4 regions of the Brevibacillus nitrificans genome follow, and region 4 is predicted to be linked to each of the others. Evidence: riboswitches for the same ligand, from Rfam matches in the RefSeq annotation. Region 4 holds a riboswitch; each other region holds the start of a gene.
What was found. A riboswitch is a leader RNA that binds a small molecule or an ion and turns the genes downstream of it on or off. The one in region 4 is predicted to bind cobalamin.

Region 1: another riboswitch for cobalamin. It lies ahead of EDM59_RS21580 (ABC transporter substrate-binding protein); the one in region 4 lies ahead of nrdI (class Ib ribonucleoside-diphosphate reductase assembly flavoprotein NrdI).
Region 2: another riboswitch for cobalamin. It lies ahead of EDM59_RS00920 (ABC transporter substrate-binding protein); the one in region 4 lies ahead of nrdI (class Ib ribonucleoside-diphosphate reductase assembly flavoprotein NrdI).
Region 3: another riboswitch for cobalamin. It lies ahead of EDM59_RS13345 (IclR family transcriptional regulator); the one in region 4 lies ahead of nrdI (class Ib ribonucleoside-diphosphate reductase assembly flavoprotein NrdI).

The regions. Positions count from the first base shown of each region.
Region 1 covers NZ_RHHU01000014.1:5,177-10,114, reverse strand. Annotated here, with positions in the region: gene EDM59_RS21600 (ABC transporter permease) at 1-263, shown strand, start outside; gene EDM59_RS21595 (alpha/beta fold hydrolase) at 307-1,068, opposite strand; gene EDM59_RS21590 (M24 family metallopeptidase) at 1,191-2,282, shown strand; cobalamin riboswitch at 2,295-2,502, shown strand; gene EDM59_RS21580 (ABC transporter substrate-binding protein) at 2,774-3,820, shown strand; gene EDM59_RS21575 (FecCD family ABC transporter permease) at 3,926-4,938, shown strand, end outside; gene EDM59_RS21570 (heme ABC transporter ATP-binding protein) at 4,936-4,938, shown strand, end outside.
Region 2 covers NZ_RHHU01000001.1:180,311-185,248, forward strand. Annotated here, with positions in the region: gene EDM59_RS00915 (FecCD family ABC transporter permease) at 1-849, opposite strand, end outside; gene EDM59_RS00920 (ABC transporter substrate-binding protein) at 851-1,837, opposite strand; cobalamin riboswitch at 2,020-2,179, opposite strand; gene EDM59_RS00925 (MBL fold metallo-hydrolase) at 2,301-3,248, opposite strand; gene EDM59_RS00930 (phosphotransferase family protein) at 3,325-4,263, opposite strand; gene EDM59_RS00935 (pyridoxamine 5'-phosphate oxidase family protein) at 4,320-4,898, shown strand; gene EDM59_RS00940 (SDR family oxidoreductase) at 4,887-4,938, opposite strand, start outside.
Region 3 covers NZ_RHHU01000007.1:177,995-182,932, reverse strand. Annotated here, with positions in the region: gene EDM59_RS13355 (sigma 54-interacting transcriptional regulator) at 1-612, shown strand, start outside; gene EDM59_RS13350 (biotin/lipoyl-containing protein) at 596-826, shown strand; gene EDM59_RS31590 (hypothetical protein) at 1,485-1,610, shown strand; cobalamin riboswitch at 1,677-1,822, shown strand; gene EDM59_RS13345 (IclR family transcriptional regulator) at 2,051-2,821, shown strand; gene EDM59_RS13340 (FAD-dependent oxidoreductase) at 3,029-4,243, shown strand; gene EDM59_RS13335 (fumarylacetoacetate hydrolase family protein) at 4,371-4,938, shown strand, end outside.
Region 4 covers NZ_RHHU01000003.1:485,989-490,926, reverse strand. Annotated here, with positions in the region: gene nrdE (class 1b ribonucleoside-diphosphate reductase subunit alpha) at 1-2,032, opposite strand, end outside; gene nrdI (class Ib ribonucleoside-diphosphate reductase assembly flavoprotein NrdI) at 2,019-2,378, opposite strand; cobalamin riboswitch at 2,543-2,741, opposite strand; gene EDM59_RS04300 (ACT domain-containing protein) at 2,962-3,474, opposite strand; gene EDM59_RS04295 (hypothetical protein) at 3,510-3,839, opposite strand; gene mnmA (tRNA 2-thiouridine(34) synthase MnmA) at 3,868-4,938, opposite strand, start outside.

The sequences.
Region 1 (4,938 bases), on a different contig from region 4:
ACAGCCTGGCTCCCATCATCGTAACGGGCACGATGGGCATTGCGACAGCGATTATTGAGGCGGCAGCCTTGGGTTTCCTCGGTTTGGGTGCGCAGCCGCCCGAGCCGGAGTGGGGAAAAATGCTTTCCGATTCGCGGCAATACATTCAAAAGGCACCTTGGACGGTTATCTTCCCGGGATTGTCAATCATGCTGACGGTATTGGGCTTTAACCTCATTGGAGACGGTTTGCGCGATGCGCTTGACCCTCGTATGAAAAACTAAACAGGTGTGCTCGTGTGGGAGGGAGGTTTTTACCCTCCCTTTTCTACGTGGAGAACTTTCGGCACAGACGATTCAATTCGGGTGCGGCCTTGGTAACCACTTGATGGGCGACTCCCGGGATCATGACCATTTTGGAATTCGGTATGCCTTCATTCAGCAGCTGCCCATAGGGGTGAATGCTTCGATCTTCTGCCCCATACACGAGAAGGGTGGGCAAACCAATCTGGGGAAGTCTTTGGGTACAGTGGTAGGAATGACCTGCCTTGTAGAGGTGACGCAAGGTGGTGGAGTCGGTGAGAGAGGCGTGCTTGATCCATCGCTCTTGCAGCTGTGGGTCATCGATATGAGATGACGTAATGCTTTTTGCCAAGAGGGGGACTCCGTGAATGCCTGCCATGGCTTGCGCAAGGTAAAAACGACTGTGCAAATAAAGATCATTTACTTCAGAAAAGGCGCTGACCAAGATCAGTCCACTCACCTGCTCGGGAAAGCAAAGCGCGTATTCAAGAGCGATGGAGGCTCCCTGTGAGTAGCCGAGCAAGTAAGGCTTCTCCAACCCCAGCGTTTGCATGAGCTCATGCAGGCACACGGCGAGATCATGAATAGAGAACGGTTCAGGGAGCGGGCTGCTATGTCCATGACCAGGTAAATCGGGTACGAGTAGCTGGAACGTATCGGTGAGAGGGTGCTGAGAGACAAAATTGATGGAGCCAATGCAGGGAGCGTGAATACAAAGGAGGGGACTGCCTTGTCCGACAACGGTGCATGCCAGGGTTCCGTTTGGTAGAGTGATTGTGTGTTCCATAGCAATATTCACCTCAGCTATAGCTTGGTTTTGAAAAGGTTTTTTTCTCGGATAAGCTTCTTTTTTACAGAGGGAAATGGTATTCTCGCAATAGAATAAATGGAGAAAGCTAGGTGACGAAAATGTTCCAAGAACGCATCCAAAAGCTGCACGATTTTCTTAGCAAACAAGAACTTGACGCGGTGTTGATCACCTCTCCCAAACATGTTTATTATTTGACAGGTTTTTTCACCGATCCCCATGAACGTTTTCTGGGCCTGATTATTCCGGCGGAGGGAGAACCATCTCTGATCGTGCCTGCGCTGGATCGTGAAGCCGCAGCATCCGCTTCGAGCGTACAAAATATTTTCACCCACACAGATATTCAAAATCCATATGAAGTCTTAAAGCAAACGCTTCCTGCTGGCTTGAAGCAGCTGGGGATTGAGAAAAGCCATATGACAGTCGAGCGCTATGAGGCAATTGGCGAAGTAGTTGGCGCTTCCCGTTACGTCGATGTCGAAGAGCCTCTGCGTGAAATGCGTCTGATCAAATCCGCTGACGAGGTGGAGCGTATGAAGCATGCGATCCAGCTGGTGGAGGACTCCTTGCGCGAGACCTTGAAAAAAGCAAAGCCCGGCGTAACGGAAACAGAGCTGGTGGCTGAGCTGGAGTTTCAAATGAAGCGCTTGGGTGCTGACGGCCCGTCCTTTACCTCAATGGTATTGGCTGGAGAAAAGTCTGCGCTGCCGCATGGAAAACCAGGCTCTCGTCAAGTGCAAGAAGGCGAAGTACTCTTGTTTGATATCGGTGTGGAAGCAAACGGCTATGTCTCCGATATCACGCGCACTTTTGCGGTCGGAGAAATCAGTGAGCAATTGCGCGAAATTTACGAAACCGTTCTGGCTGCGAATGAAGCAGCGATCGCACAGGTTCGTCCCGGCGTGACCTTTGCTCATCTCGACCAAACGGCACGCGATGTGATCGCAGCGAAAGGCTACGGCGAATACTTCATGCATCGTTTGGGCCATGGACTCGGCATGGACGTACATGAGTATCCATCTGTACACGGACAAAATCAGGAGACGCTGCGCCCAGGTATGGTGTTTACTATCGAACCGGGAATTTACGTTCCAGGCGTAGGCGGCGTGCGGATTGAAGACAACGTTCTCGTAACGGAGACAGGCGTAGAAGTCATGACGCAATTCCCGAAACAACTGACTGTCATTGGATAAGAGCAAGCCATAATTGAATAGGTGTTTGATGGTGCCAGCTGGACAAGAGGACAAGTCCAGCCAGCTTAATAGGGAAGTCCGGTGAAATGCCGGCGCGGTCCCGCCACTGTAAGGAGGAGTCCTCTGCGATGAACCACTGTTCCGCTGTTTGTAGGGAATGGGAAGGACGTAGAGGACGATGATTCCAAGCCAGGAGACCTGCCATGAAACCATGCACAATCGACCCACGCGGATGGGATGATGTGGAAGTACAGCAGCATGTGTAAAGGCGGAATCCCGTTTATTTGCCATACTCTGTCCACATTGGAAAGCATCTCCCGTTTGCGCGTGGGAGATGCTTTTTTTATTTCCGCGCAAGCTCCGCTGAAGGCTTCACGAAGCCAAGCTTTCAAATCTGGAGAGGAGGTGAGGCGAGACACCCTTCGCTGGCGAAATGATGAGGATGAAACCAAACCGATAACCGGGGGACGAAAAAAGGAGAGAAGAAAAAGATGAAGGCACCTGAAAAGAAATGGCATCGACTGTGGAAGGGGAGCTGGTCAGCGCTGGTTCTGGCGCTTATGCTGATCGCAACGGCATGCGGCTCGCCGGCAACTAATGGGCAGGGGGAGCAGTCCCAAGAGACTCCAACTCCTGCTACCCAGCAACAAGCACAACCGGAAGCAGACAAGCCGGTCACTCTGCAAAACAACGGCATGGAAATGACCTATCCGGAAGCACCAAAGAGAGCGATCACATTGAATCAGCATGTAACGGAGGTCATGCTAGCTTTGGGCTTGGGAGACAAAATGGTTGGGACAGCGTATCTGGATGATCAAATTTTGCCTGAATTGAAAGAGGCGTATGACAAAGTTCCTGTGCTGTCTAATAAGTATCCAAGTAAGGAAGTGTTGATGGCCGCTGAGCCTGATTTCGTGTATGCAGGCTGGAAAAGCGGTTTTGGTGACAAAGGCGTAGGATCCATGGAGGAATTGGAGAAAGCAGGGATCAAGTCGTACTTGCATGAATCGTCTAACAAGGCAGCGCCGACGGTAGAAGATGTATTTACCGATATTCAAAACATCGGACGCATTTTCCGGGTGGAGGATCGGGCGAATGAACTAGTGAGCAACATGAAAACAGAAATGGAACAAACGACGAGCAAGCTGGGCAAGGTAGATAAACCGTTACAGGTATTCGTTTATGACAGTGGGGAAGAACAGGCCTTTACAGCGGCAAACAACTATATGACTGCCTTGATTAACATGGCGGGAGGCAAAAATATTTTTGACGACATTCAAAAAGGCTGGGCTGATGTGAGCTGGGAAGAGGTCGTGAGCCGCAATCCAGACGTGATCATCATCGTTGATTACGGAGACAAGAGCCTGGAGCAAAAACGAGAGCTGCTCCTGAGCAAAAAAGAGCTGGCAAGCGTGTCAGCTATTCAAAACAATCGATTGATTGTTTTGCCGTTATCGGCTGCAAGCGAAGGGGTTCGTGGGCCGATTGCCTTGAAGATTTTGGCGGAAGGACTCTATCCGGAGAAATTCAAGCAATGAGACCGAGCATTCGCAATGTGACGAAGGGGAACAGACGAGGGCATCTTGCAGGAGGGGGAGTCAGAATTGCGTAGGACAAGCCTGACTGTACTTATCCTTTCTCTCATGATCGTGCTGCTTGTATCGATTACGCTCGCCATTACACTGGGGTCTGTAGACATTCATCCTAGGACAGTCTGGGGAATTGCACTGAACCATGTCCCCTTCCTTGGGGGATGTGTGACAGAAGATTGGACCCGCGCGCAGCACTCGATCATTTGGGACATCCGTTTTCCCCGTGTTCTATTGGCTGCGGTCGTTGGCGCAGGGCTGTCTGTGGTCGGGGTAGCCATTCAGTCGTTGGTTCGAAATTCCTTGGCTGATCCTTACATACTAGGTGTTTCTTCAGGAGCCTCGGTGGGTGCGACACTCGTCATCCTGTTTGGCGCCTTTAGCATGTACGGCCAGTACGCCTTGTCGGTAGGCGCATTTCTCGGCTCGCTGCTATCCATCGTGCTGATTTTCTCGCTTTCTCGGATAGGTGGACAAAATTCAACGGTCCGCCTGCTCATGGCAGGGATTGCGATTTCGGCGATTTTATCGGGTGTTACGAGCTTGATCATCTTTTCGGCCCCGAATGAGCACGGCATACGGTCTGTCCTTTTTTGGCTGAGTGGCAGTTTGGCTGGGGCCAAATGGGAGTACTTGACGATTCCCAGCCTTGTCGTCCTGGTGTGTCTCGCAGTCTTGCTGGCGCAATACCGCTCTCTTAATTCCATGTTGATGGGCGAAGAGTCGGCGAGCACTCTCGGTGTGAATACGGTGCAATTTCGCAAGCTGCTTTTGGTTATTACGGCGCTATTGACGGGTGTCATCGTTGCCATCAGCGGGTCTATCGGATTTGTTGGTCTGATGATGCCACACATCGTCCGAGTCATTGTCGGATCCGATCATCGACGTGTCTTGCCCGTCAGCGCACTCTTGGGAGCTATCTTTCTGATTTGGGCGGATGCCTTGGCGAGGCTTTCCTTCGCTCCAGAAGAATTGCCCATTGGCATTATTACGGCACTTTGTGGCGGGCCATTTTTTATCTGGTTGATGCTTCGCAGCTCGTATTCATTTGGAGGTGGTGGACGATG
Region 2 (4,938 bases), on a different contig from region 4:
GACCATCATGCGTACCAGGTGGGGAACGACTAGGCCGACGAAGCCGATAATTCCGGAAATGGAAACAGCTGCCGCCGTTAAAAGCGTAGCGACAATCAGCACGACGAGCTTCGTCCGATCCACATGCACCCCGAGATGAGCTGCCTGCCTTTCCCCTAGCGAAAACAGATTTAGTGCACGCGAATACGTCGTCATAATGATCAGGCCGACGAGCAGATAAGGGAACAATACATACGTAAACTGCCAACCGCGAAAAGACAGGCTTCCCATCAACCAGAACACAATTTCATTGACGGTCTGGTCGGAGAGCGAGACCATAAAGGACACGAGTGAGCCGAGAAAAGCCTGCACGACAACACCAGACAATAGCAGCGTCTCCGTCTGCAGCTTCCCCTGTGTATTCGCCAAGCGCATCACGATCCACAAGCTGAGAAAGCCCGTGAAAAACGCTACGACAGGCGTACTCCACTCGCCAAGAAAAGATATATGCAGGCCAAACAGGATCAGAAAGGCAGCCCCCACAGCCGATCCGGAAGCCACTCCCATGGTATACGGATCAGCCAAGGAATTTCGGAGTACTCCTTGAAACCCAGCCCCAGCCAGCGCCAGACAAGCGCCCACCAAAATAGCCAGTACCACCCGTGGAAAGCGAACCTTCATGACGATCTGCTCGGCTGACTCAGGCCAGCTCACTGATACGATTTCGGAGAGGCCCGGCACCTGATGCAGCATGATCAGCCAGACTTGAGAGAGCGGCAAATTCGCTGCTCCAAGCGAAATGCTAATGATCACGGATGCAAGCAACAGCAAAAGGCCTGCCCCGCTCCAGATAACCAGTCTCCCTTTCATCCTATTTCACCAGATCTGGATAAATGGCTTTTGCGACTTCCTTCAAGCCCTGGGTAATCCGCGGGCCAGGGCGAGACAGCGTGTTTTGATCCATTCCGTAAATTTGCGACTCACGAATCGCTTTGATTTTATCCCAGCCGCTCCGATTCTTGATGATATCCTCAAGCTGCTTCCCTGTCTTTTCATCCGTGATGCCATTTGCATACAGGATCACATCCGGATCATCCTTGACGATTTTCTCCACGCTGATCGGATTCCAGCCTACTGTATCCGAAGCAATATTCGTCGCACCGGCAAGAGAGATCAGTTCGTCCATGAACTCCCCTTTTCCCACGGTCCAGCCAGGAGAAAACTCCAGGTAAACTTTTTTCCGGTCTTCCGGCTTTACGTTTTTCACGGCATCCTGTACGCGGGCGATGTCGTCCTTCATTTGCGCGACCAGTTTCTCTGCCTGCTCCTGCTTATTCGTAATTTTTCCCATCGCCAAGATGTTGCCCATGATATCATCCAGCTTCTTTGGCTGTGTCACATAGACAGGCATGCCCAACGATTTCAATTTTTCTGCCACAGGCTTTTCCATGGAAATTCCGCCAATGACGAAATCAGGACTTTGGGACAAAATGGCTTCCTCGTTTGGCTTTACAACCCCGCCGACTTTCGGCTTCGACTTCGCTGCATCAGGATAATCATCGTAATCAGACACTCCGACGATCCGATCATCCAGCCCTAGTGCAAACAATATTTCTGTTTCCGCAGGTGAGGTCGAGACAATCCGCTCCGGTGCTTTTGGGAAGGTCACGTCTTTTCCCGTGGCATCCGTGACTGTCAAAGGATATACCGTTTCCTTTGTCGTCGCCTCTGCCGGTTTCTGTGCCGCTGCTTGCTCTTGTGCTGCAGGCTGAGCTGGCTGCGCAGGCTGGTTATTTCCACATCCGACCAGGCTTACGGCAACCAGGAACGGAATGGACATTTTCCACAATCGTTTCATTTCAAAAACTTCCTTTCTTCTCTCGTTGACCTAGGCGAATCTGCCATAAGCGAGCGCAAAAAGACCCTTTACTCCTACGCTAGAAGTGAAGGGTCGGCTTTTCAGGTCCCAAATGGCGAAATCGCATTGAACTTTATCTGCCATAGACAATCAATCCGGCCGATCCTTTCCGCGAAGGAACCCAGCAGGTAAGCATACAGGCAGGTCTCCTGGCTTTCGGGAAGAAACCCTTCTTTCGGGTTACACCCTTTTACAGTGGCGGGACCGCGCCGGATTTGCACCGACTTCCCTTTTCACCTCGTCCGTTTGTCAACGCGAGGCACCTGTTTGCGAGTACTCCTATCCAATTGTCCCATGCTCTCATACTTCCCCACCATGATAGCATTCCTTAGGAAAAAAAACTAGAAATCTTCCCAGCACAAGAACGGCTCCACCAGAATTCGCTGGCGAAGCCGCTCTTGCTTTATCCGTTTTTCTTTTGCAGGTAATCTACGATGCCCATGGAGCAGACAGACAGATCGACCTGAATGATCTTGTAAATCTCATGCTCGTCTGCCACTCCCAATTGTCGCAGGAAATCAGTGACGCGATGCAGGAGCCGCTGCGCGAGCTCGTCCTGCGTCAAGCCTTGTGCCAGCACTTCTTCCCCTTCCCGAACAAAAACAGGCAGCCACTCGCTGACTTGACGAAATGCGTCCTCTACCTGGTCAGTCATGCCAAAGTGTCCGAAGTAGAGCCTGTCCAGCTTTCGTTCCCGATATCGCTCGATGGAAGCCAGCATTTTGTCTGGATCGAACTGATTGGGTGACGTGGATGGCAACACGAAATGAATCCCTTCCTGACGCAGCTGAGGATAGTGCACGCCAGCCGTATCCCCGGTAAACATGCCGTTGCTGACCGGATCGTAAATACTGAAGTGATGATTGGCATGCCCTGGAGAATCCATGAACTCCAACGTACAATTCGGCCCAATCTGAAGCGTCTCTTTGTCTGCCTTGATCATCAGTCGGTCTTCTGAAACAGGTACGATCGGGTCGAACAGCTCGTCAAACTGGTCGCCGTAAACAGCACGTGCACCTGCTATCAGTCTGCTGGGGTCAACCAAGTGACGCGCTCCTTTTGGATGAACCACGATGGTCGCATTCGGGCATTCCTGCAAAAACAAGCCGGCTCCACCCGCATGGTCCAAGTGTATGTGGGTCACGATCACGTATTTGACTTGCTCTGTCGTATAACCTAGCTTCGCCAAGCCTTCCCGAATATATGGAACGGAAGGGCTTGGCCCTGTTTCGATCAAGGTCAATTGTTCTTCCTCAATGACATAGGTGCCTGTTCTCTCTGGCCAACCCATGTCGAAACCGTCAATCAGATGGATGCGCTGCCCCAATTGGAGTGGCTCTTTTGGCTGCATTTCCGCTCTTGCCTCCTTATTGGATAGGAATATTTCCACTTTACCATAAGAAGGGAACAGGCGAAAACCAATCACTTCACCTAGCGATTCGCTCCACCAAGCTTTTGGCGTATTCTTCGAGACGATCAGCGATCAGGGCATCGGTCAAGCCTGTAAAGCCCAGCGCTGTCCAGCCGGCATACACCTGAGGCGGTCCAAACAAAATGTCAGTCAAGGAAACCAGGTCCCAGTACGGGTCATACCTAAAAGATTCTCCTGCTTCCTGCTGGTACGCCGTCAAAAACGCATCAGCCGTTTCTACGTCATAGAGCTGGGCAAGGTTGACTCGACAGTGACCTACATCAATGCCCGCTGGTCCCACGCAAGCATTCACCCAATCGACCACCCCACTTACCTCTCCATTTGCCCAAAGCACATTGGTCGGGTGATAGTCCCTGTGAATAAATCTCGGAGGAAAGGCCGGGCGCGGCCGCTTTACATAGTCGATTACCTGCTGCCACATGGCTCGATCCTTTCCCCAAGCCGGAGCCTCCAGTTTTTCGAGGTTTTGGTATGTAGCGTACTTCCAGGGGAAGTCGTCTGTATCGCTGTTGTGTATGGTGACGAGTGTGCTCGCCAGTCCATGGATCCATCCCTGCTTGTCACGGGGCTCTAGAACAACGGAGCCGTTCAGGTGAGACATGAGCAGTGCAGGAACATTGCCATGCTCTCCTGTTTCGTCGTAGGCGATCAGCTTTGGCGTCGGTATCGCCAATCGCTCCGCATGCCGAAGACTCTCCGCTTCATGCCATGCCAAGTCCGGCTCTTCCCGCAGCCAATCCTCGTTGTTGAACTGCCGGACGACATAGCTCTCCTCTACCCCCGATCGTCGCAGCGTGATACGATGAATCAGGGAGGAAATTCCTCCCTGAAGCTGTTGAACGTGGTGGACCTCGGAAGCTGCTTCCACGGATGCAACGATCCATCGCAGGACTCGCTCTGGCATAGCCGTTCCCTTTGTACGGTTGTTTGTCATATATAGTCCTTCTTTCGCAGATTTCCGTGCACCCAATTGAAAGGGAGGTGTTTGACTTGGGAAAACAATTTTCCGAGATCTTACCTGAGCATGAAGCTTTTATCAAAAAGCAGCATCTGTTTTTCGTCGGCTCCGCCCCATCTGATGACCACGGCCATGTAAACCTGTCACCAAAAGGCTATGACACACTGCGAATTCTCTCCTCGACAGAAGTCGCCTATCTCGACCTGACCGGCAGTGGCAATGAAACAAGCGCCCACCTCGCCGAGAACGGGCGCATTACCATTATGTTCATGGCCTTTGAAGGCCCACCCATGATCCTGCGTCTGTACGGAAGGGGACAAGTCGTTTTGCCTGATACACCCGAATGGGAGCAGCTTGCCCCTCGGTTTGAACTGCTCCCGGGAGCCCGGCAAATCATTGTCGTGAACGTGCAGAGCGTCAAGACTTCGTGCGGCTTTTCCGTCCCGTATTACTCCTATACGGGGGAACGTGACACGCTGCAGAAATGGGCGGTGGCCAAAGGCGAAGATGGTCTCGTCGAATACCACCGGGAGAAAAATACCACCAGCATGGACGGACGCGTCACTCCACTAGGAGAACGACTTCGAGATACTACGGGTTCAGCGACGTAAAAAGGCACCTTCCGAGTTGATAACCTGCCCCGTGATCCAC
Region 3 (4,938 bases), on a different contig from region 4:
CAGGAGCGCGAGATCATCCCGATCGGCGGATCAGAGGTCGTAGAGGTGGATGTACAGATCATCGCGGCTACCAACAAAAACCTGGAGAAGATGGTGGAGGAAGGGACGTTTCGGGAAGACCTCTTCTATCGGCTCAACGTCATCCCCGTCGCGATTCCTCCCCTGCGAGACCGGCCCGAGGATATTCCGTTGATCGGCCTTCACTTTTTGCAGACCTTTAATGAGAAATATGAACGCACCACCCAGCTGTCCCAGGATGCCCTCGACTTGCTGGAATCGTACTCCTGGCCAGGCAATGTCCGCGAGCTGCAAAATATCATCGAACGGCTGGTCGTTACCGCGGATGAAGATTTGATCGAAGCTCACCATATTACCCCTCTGCTGAAAAAAGGGAAAAAGCAGTATCTGAAGCAGCGATTGAACAAAATTATGCCGCTGAAGGAAGCGACTCGAGCGATGGAAGAGCAGCTCATCAAGATGGCGATGGACGAGTACAAGACGACCTCCATGGCTGCCAAAATGCTCGGCGTGAGCCAGTCCACCATCAGCCGCAAGTATCAGGAAATTCAAGAAAAAATAAGTCGGGGTGAGCAGATTGGGTTTAAAGTATGACGTCATATCGCCCTTTGCTGGCACGATTAAACGCATCCGCTTCCAGGCAGGAGACAGGGTTGAAGAAGGGGAAGTGATTTTTACACTCGTCGGCCCCGGCAAGACGGTGGATATCCTCTCCCCGGTAACCGGTCACGCAGTTGGAGTCGAAGTAGAACAGGGAGAAGTCGTGATCGCCGGGATGATTTTGATGGAGATTACGTGCGTGGAATGATGTGAGAGGACATAATGAATCGGACGGATTACAAAATCTGTTTTTGAGTAGGGGATTCCGATAAACATAGGATCGTAAACGATTCAGTTTAGTTGTATTTCTGAATGAATTTAACTCAAAAAGTAAGGTTACAAAACAGACTATACGTGGTGTAACCTTACTTTTTTGATTACAAAGGGTATTACGCTTTGGAAATGTTACTTGGAAGACCTGGCCCATTTCCAGACGAAAGCTTTCGCGTCTACATGATAAGACGAACAAAGGAGAGTGCCCACCCCCCACTTATTTCTGAACAAGAAACAAAACTGGCAGAAATGCCTTTAGAAAATCTAGTTCAGGAAAATCCTCTATTTGATTCTTTTCTTATCTTTCCTAAGCTCAAAATACTTTTATTATCATAGGGTACGCACACATTTGGCCAATGTTGATTGAAGAATGAGTTTCAAATTGAGCATGTCTTAAAAAATGCGATGCTTCCCATCATTTCGACCTTGGGGATACAGCTTGGGGGACTTTTGACAGGGACTGTAGTCATCTAGCAAGTTTTTGCCTGGCCGGGTCTGGAGCGGTATTTGCTGGAGGCGATCAACGTATCCGCTATCAATTTTTCGGGTGATTACCTAAAGGAGCGATATGATCCGAAAGAGGGGTGAGAACGATGCATAAAGGTTCCAAAAGCCTGGTAGTGGAAGGAGTGAATATCGATATTGCGACACCCGAACATACGATTCAGACAGTGAGAAACGTCAGCAAGCGACTTGTCACATTTCCGACCGGCTGCTAGTTTTCGATCCAGGTAGGCTAGTCGAGGAGGTGGACCACGTTGATTCCGATTTGGTAAATTTGAACATTTTCATAAGTGGAAACAGGTTCCTTGATAAAGCAACGAACAAGGATGAAAAGGGAAGCTCGGTGCAAATCCGACACGGTCCCGTCACGGTAATAGGGGAGTCTTTCGTTATGAAAAGTTGGAGATGCTTTTTCATTTTCTCATCTAAAACGAGAGGTCAAAGACTTCATTAACAGAAAGGTCAGCCCCAACCATCTCCCGAGACAGCGTCGACGCAGCCTACGGAAGGCAAATAAGCAGACCGTTCCCTTTTCTTTTCGGCGAAGAACGAAACCAAGCAAAGGTGCAACCAGTTGACGCAGTAGTTCCAAGTATGGTATAAGTGGAAATATTATGAAGTTTACGTCATTAACAATACGTTAATGGGGGGTAGCATGAACGATAGCAAAAAAAGAATGGAACTCAGTCAAAGAGTCCAATCTATTGAAGTAGGTTTCTCCATATTACGTGCATTCGCTTTAAAAAAGGAACCGATGAGTCTTCGAGAATTGGCAGATGTGACGTTGCTCCATAAGAGTCAGCTATATCGGTATTTGAACTCCTTTGTTCAACTGGGTATCTTAATCCGCGACGAGCATGAAAATCCTCGTTGGTCGTTAGGGCATGAGTTGATCTTGCTCGGTACTGCGGCCAAGGAAGGATTGGAAATCACGAAACAGGCCTACCCGCTCGTCATTCAATTGAATGATCAATTAAACGAAACAGTTGCATTGAGCGTCTGGCGGGAGAGAGGCCCCTTTTTTGTTCATTGGGAAAAAAGTAAGAAACCGATAACGATAGGGCTGAATACAGGTTCTTATGTGCCTCTGTACACAGCGACAGGAAGAATATTCAGAGCCTTCCTTCCAAATGATGTTACGAATCATTTATACCAACATGAAGTGCTCTCGGGAAAAATTGTACCGGATGAGTATGATTCGGAAATTGCTGACATCAGACAGAAAAGGGTGGCTGTAACCAAAAGCAGTCTTATTAGCGGCATCACCAGTATTAGTTCACCTATTTTTTATTCTTCTGAGAAACTTGCCGGGGCGTTGAGTGTCGTTGGTGTTGCAAATGAGATGGATGTTTCTTTAGATTCAAAGACGGTGAAGGAATTGTTGGAGACAGCTATGCAGATTTCACAACGCATAGGCTATTATTAATCAAGGCGATTGGAGCAGGCATGCAGCGGCTCCGATCGCCTCTTTTTTTGTTGTGTCCTTTGGGTATGAAGGCTCCGCCGATGGTTTGACGCGGTTGAGTTTTCTAAAAATTCATGGATTGACGGCTTCTGAAAAGGGTGATACTATTAGCGCGTAAACGATAAGTTCATATCATTAACGTATTGTTAACGAACAGGAGGAGTAATGATGTCCAAACATTCTGTCATAATTGTGGGAGCCGGACCGGTCGGATTGACGGCGGCAAAGATTTTATCGCAAGAAGGTATTTCTGTAACTGTTTTCGAGAAAAGCCCGACACCAAGTAAAGAATGGAGAGCGTCGACTTTTCATGCCGGCACTCTGGAGTTGCTAGAGTCGACAGGATTGGTTGAAGAGATGCTGCAGCTCGGCATTGTGGAGGATAAGGTACAGTACCGGGACCGGACGACGGGGACCTTTGCGACGTTTGATTTCAGCCTGATCAAGGAAGAGACGAAATATCCTTACCGGCTTCAGTTGCCTCAGTCTACCTATGTGAAGGTTCTCAATGAGCGATTGAAGGATTGCGCGAATGTGGATATACACTACAGTACGGAAGTCGTCGATATACAGCAAAATGAGCAAGACGTTACCGTAAAGGTGCAAACGCCGCAGGGAATCGAGACGTTTAGCGCTGACTATTTGCTTGGAGCTGACGGCGCGAGAAGTACCATCCGCAAACTGCTTGACTTGTCTTTCGAGGGTTATACGCTGGAACAGCGCTTCCTGCTTGTCGGCACTCCTGTTGCATTCAGTGATTACTTGCCGGATATTACCAAGGTCAATTACATATCGGACCCAGAGCAGTTTTTGTTTATTTTAAAAGTTCCGGAGGCTTGGCGTTTGCTTTATCCGGTTCCCGCGTCTGTTTCCGATGAAGTAGCACTCGATGACGAAAATATTCAGCGTACGCTGCAAGGGGCTCTGAAAACGACAGACAGCTTCCCGATCATTGAGCGGATGATTTACCGCGTCCATCAGCGCGTCGCTGAAAAATTTTATAAAGGGCGCGCCATACTCCTTGGCGATGCGGCTCATATCAACAGTCCGATGGGTGGGCTCGGATTAAATAACGGGATCCATGATGCAGTTGATTTAAGCAGAAGATTGATTCGTATTTTCGAAGGGAATTCCGATGTTGAGGGGGAGCTCGACAAATACTCCAATGTTCGCCGAAAAGTGGCGATCGATTACGTGAAGCAGATTACAGAGCGGAATACGAATGTACTGACCGAAAGAGATCCTGAACGCCGCGTCCAGCTTCAGCAGGAATACGCAGAACAGGCCAATGATCCGGAAGCTGCGCGCGCATGGATTTTGCGCTCTACCATGATTGCAAGTGTAAGAGAGCAAGGAATCGGTGAACCCCCAACAGCTGTTTAGTAGAGTCGCTTGACCCCGTAAAGCGCCTGATTCCTCTCATTTGGGGCATGAAGTTCTATGAAGGGAGAAAAATGGGCAGTCATAATCTTTGAAGTTAAAAAGACGCGATAAGAAGGGAAGGTCGGATATGAAACTAGTCACATACAGGTATGAAGGCATTCGTAGAATCGGAGCCATATCGGGTAAGCATGTTGTGGATTTGAACTATGCCTACGAAGAATTGCTGAAGTCGCAAGGGTATATTCGCGCAGCGCATATCGCGCAAGCCTATGTGCCGTCGAACATGGTAGAGTTTTTGCAGGGAGGTGCGGAGAGCCGGGAGCGGGCGGAGCAAGCGGTGGAGTTTGCTCTCAGCAACGAATGGGGTGCGCCTATTGTTCGCTCGACCCAAGAGATCCAGCTGGAAGCGCCTGTTCAGAATCCGGGAAAAATGATCTGTGTGGGTCATAATTACCGGGAACACATTCTAGAAATGGGGCGGGGGATTCCTGAGGTTCCAGTCGTGTTCGCCAAATTCTCCAACACGATAGTCGGTCCAGAAGATCCCATTCCTTTTTACGATGTTTCAGAACAGTTGGACTATGAGGCGGAGTTCGCGTTTGTCATCGGAAAGCGGGCAAGAAATGTATCCAAGGAGCACGCTCTGGAGTATGTGGTCGGATACACCATCGTCAATGATGTGACCTATCGCGACA
Region 4 (4,938 bases):
AGTAGAGCGACTTCAGACCTTTCTTCGCAGCGTAAATGTAGTAGCGTGCCAGCTCTCGCGTAGATACATTGCTGTTGACGTGCAAAACAGTGGAAATCCCTTGGTCTACATGCTCTTGGATCTCCGCGATCAGGTCAATTACCTTGAATTGATCGATGACATACGCTGATTTATAGAAAAAGTAATTCTCCTGTGACAGGTACGGCATCGGATAGTATGTAGTCGAGTTTGCGTATGTTCTCGTTTCGATGTGCTCCACGATCGGCATGACACTCGATGTCGCATTCTGAATGTACGAGATGCTTTGAGTAGGTGCAATCGCCAGTCGGTAAGCGTGATACAAGCCATAGGTCTGGACCTTTTCTTTCAGCTGTGCCCAATCCTCAGTTGTCGGGATGTACATGTCAGCGAACAGCTGCTTGACCTTTTCCGTCCGAGGGCGATAATCCGTCTCTTCATATTTCGAGAAGTACGTCCCTTTGGCATATTCAGACTGCTCAAAACCGAGGAAGGTCGTTTTTCGCTCTTTAGCAATCTCCATGCTCATTTCAAGGGAGTAAAAGTTCATCATCATGAAAAACGTGCGGGCAAAATCTTTCGCTTCCTCGCTCTCGTACGCGATCTTGTTTTTTGCCAGATACCCGTGCAAATTCATGGCACCCAAACCGACAGAGTGCAGCTCCCGATTTGCTTTTTGGACACCTGGTGCGTTCTCGACAGCAGTCATGTCACTTACTGATGTGATGGCTTCAATGCCCTCATGGACCGACTCGCGAATCTTCTTTTGCTCCATTACATTCACGATGTTCAGGGATGCCAGATTGCAGCTGATGTCCCGACGGATGATGTCCATTTCACCGTAGTTGTTGATGGTCGAGGTATCCTGGAGCTGGAAGATTTCCGTGCACAGGTTGGACATTTTGACCGAGCCTATGTCTTTCAGCGCGTGATTTTTGTTGGCGTTGGTCTTGTTCATGATGTACGGATAGCCGGACTCCAGCTGAATCATAGCGATCTTGGTAAGCATGTCCCGTGCACTCATGATCGTCTTTTTCTTGATGTTGTCATTTGCGAGCAGCTCTTCGTACATTTCGTCCATGTTCATGTCGTCCAGATGCTGGCCGTATTCTTTATACACCGAGTACGGGGCGAAAATGGTCAACGGCTTGTTCTCTTCTGCCAGCTTGTAGAACATGTTTGGAACAATCAGCCCGATCGAGAGCGTTTTGATCCGTGATTTTTCATCCGCATTGATCTTTTTGCAATCGAGAAACTCGTTGATATCCCAGCCGAAGATGTTGTAATAAGCAGCTCCTGAGCCTTTGCGCTGACCCATCTGGTCCGCGTAGGAGAAGGCGTCCTCCAAAAGCTTCAGTACCGGCATAATTCCTTTGGCAGCACCTTCTACTCCTTTAATCGGTTCGCCGCGGCCGCGCAGCTTGGACAGGTTGACGGCCACTCCACCGCCGATTTTGGACAGCTGCATACATGTGCCCAATATGTAGTTGATCGAATTGAGGGAATCGTCCATTTCGAGCAAAAAGCAAGATACCATTTCGCCACGACGACTTTTTCCTGCATTCAGAAACGTTGGCGTCGCAGGCTGCAAGCGTTGGTCCATCATCGAGACCGTCAGACGCTTGGCACGATCAAAGTCTCCTTGCGCCAGCGAGAGTGCGACAATCGCTACGCGGTCCGGATACTGTTCCAAATACATCGATTTATCGTCTGTTTTCAGGGCATAGTCTTTGTAAAACTTCGAGACAGCCATGTAAGAGGCGAATTGAAAAGACGCGTCCTTTGCCAAACGGAATACTTCTTCGACCTGCTCTTCCGTGTAACGTTCATAGACGTTTTCGTAGTAATCGTTTTGGATCAGATAATCCATCCGTTCCCCTACACTGTTAAAGGTCAATGTTTTGGCTTGTACTTCCTCAAGAAAGACTTCGACGGCTTCCCGATCTTTTTCCAGCTGATAAAAGCCATCCTCGCCCCGTTGCATCAGTTCGTTGTTCAGTTCAATATGCCGCAATGCTGGCCACCCCGTTCGTAAAATGTTCGACATCCCTGCCGGTACCGGATAATTCAAATTTGGAAATCACAGGAACACCGTATTGATGGGAAATGGTATCGGCGCTCTTCGCAAAGCTCGCGCCCCAATTGCGATTGCCGCTCGCCGATACGCCTTTCATGTAACGATGGTTCCTGCTGAGGAACGATGCCACCTTTTCAGGGACTTGTCCGAAGCCAGTCGTATACGTGACTAGAACAAACGGTTCCTCGATCACCATCTCAGAGTCAATCTCTATACTTGGCAAAGCCAGCTTTCCTACAAATCTACGAACGTTTCCCGTTTTGGAATCGTACGCGATGAGCATACGCCCTCATCCTTTCCTCTATGTAGCGCGATCCTATCTACCTGTCAGGAAAATAAAAACGCATTCGACGGGTAGAGATAGTCGAATGCGCAATCATCCACTGATAATCGACTCGTCAAAACGAATCGAGCGCTCGAACACTTCCCCTATCTCCCGTAGGTTTACACGTGTTTAACGGGTAGGCAGGTCTCCTGGCTATAGGATCATCGCTTCATTTCGCCTTCCCAATCACGTCGACCAGTGGCGTAGCCTATACAAATGAGCTCTCCTCTTACAGTGGCGGGACCGCGTCGGATTCTCACCGACTTCCCTATTAAGTCTGCCGATATTTCGTAGCAAGACACCTATCCGCATCAATATGTAGTTGGTAAAACTTACTTTACATCAATATATCGTGTCAGTCAAGAGAGAGGAGCGAGTTTTCCCCCTGCGAGAAGCAAAAGGTTCACAAAAGCTTGATAGATCTACTATTTGTCAGATCTTGTAGAATCAGGAAAAAAGAGAACCGCCCGCAAGCATGCGGACGGTACGCATTTCTATCATCATTTCTGCCTCGCTTGGAAAGAAACGGAACACCGCGAGCCTATTGCAAAGAGACCACCTTTGTAATTTGCGGCAGCTCCTCGATCGCGCGAACGACCGCTGGTGTGATTTCTTCATCTGTCACGGATACGAGCAACGCATTTTTTCCTTTTTGCTCCCGTGAGACGTTCAGCTTGGAAATATTGATTTCGTGTTCGGCTAATTTCCGAGAGACATCGTAAATAACTCCCGGGTAATCAACGTGGTGGACCAGCAAGCCATGGGAACCTGCCGGGATACGGCATGCACAGTAGTTAATCTCACTGATGTACACTTCTCGCCAATCTTGGGCGAACGTGTACTTGTTCCCGCCGGCACGCAGAATCGCCAAATGGTTGGCATATTCACCAGAGCTGTGCTGGACAGGCAAGGAAACGCCAAAACCATCCAGCAGCTGCTTTGCGATTTCGTCTTTGTTTTCATGCGCTAAAATGCTCAAAGAGCCTCCTGCCAGATTTGGTTCAATCCGCTGCAGAAGTCGAGCGAGCTCACGAAGCCCAGCAAATTCGGTCATGATCAACCCTACTCTCCCAAAAATGGTTCACGCGCTCAAGGAAGAATCCATTCTTCCGGTTCTTTCAAAATGGAGGAATGATTTTCAGAACGGTACCAGGCCGTGTACGGCTTCCCATCTTTCGTATAATCAATCTTGTAGATGGTATTCCCTTTTCCGCCTCGTTCAAAAGGGCTCTCATCAGCAGGAACAGCGGTCACACCATGCGCTACAACGACCCCGCCTTTTTCAGCAATGACCTTCTTGATGGTCGCCATATGCTCGTTTCCTGTTGATGCCATGCCCCAATATGCCAGGAATCCTAGCAGAAGTGCTCCTGCTACAAAGGATACAATAATGACTTTCGACTTTTTCGTTGGATCCACCGCGTTACCCCCGTCTGTCTCGGTTCTTCTATTTATCCATCAAGGTGACTTTATCAATCGTACCGCCACCCAAGCAGTATTCTCCGTCGTAAAAGACGACAGCCTGTCCTGGAGTGACTGCCTTTTGCGGTTTGTCAAATACGACCTCCACTGTGCTGCCTTCCCGAATATGAACGGTGACCCCTTGATCAGGCTGGCGGTAGCGGAATTTTGCCGTACATGTAAATGTCGAAGCAGGCTTCTTGTCACTGACCCAGCTTACGTCTGTCGCGATCAGGCTGGTCGAGTACAAGCGCGGATGATCAGAGCCTTCTCCTACGATCAACGCATTTCGTGCCAGATCTTTATCTACCACGAACCATGGTTGACCGCTCGTTCCATGACCACCGCCGATGCCTAGTCCCTGACGCTGGCCGAGTGTGTAATACATCAATCCGTCGTGATGACCAATTACAGTCCCATCCACCGTCTCGATGTTACCTGGCTTGGCTGGCAGATAGTTCTGCAAAAACTCGCGGAAATTCCGTTCTCCGATAAAGCAGATTCCCGTGCTGTCCTTTTTCTTGGCCGTCGCAAGTCCCGCTTGCTCCGCGATTTCACGGACCTGCGCTTTCGGCAGATGCCCGATCGGGAACATCGTTTTGGACAATTGCTCTTGGCCGAGCACGTTCAGGAAATAGGTCTGATCCTTGTTGGAATCAACACCGCGGATGAGCTTGAATTCCCCATCTACTTCCTTTACTTGCGCATAGTGACCCGTCGCGATGTAATCCGCCCCCAGATCCATGACTTTGGCTAAAAGCTCGCCAAACTTGATTTCCCGGTTGCACATGACATCCGGGTTTGGTGTGCGCCCACGTTTATATTCATCCAAAAAATACTGGAATACTTTATCCATGTATTCTTTTTCAAAATTGACAGTGTAGTATGGAATACCGATTTGTTCACAGACGCGACGAACGTCCTGGAAGTCGTCTTCCGCCGTGCAATGGCCGAATTCATCGGTATCATCCCAGTTTTTCATGAAGATGCCGATGACGTCATATCCCTGTTGTTTGAGCAGGTGAGCCGTCACGGAGGAGTCGACCCCGCCGGACAT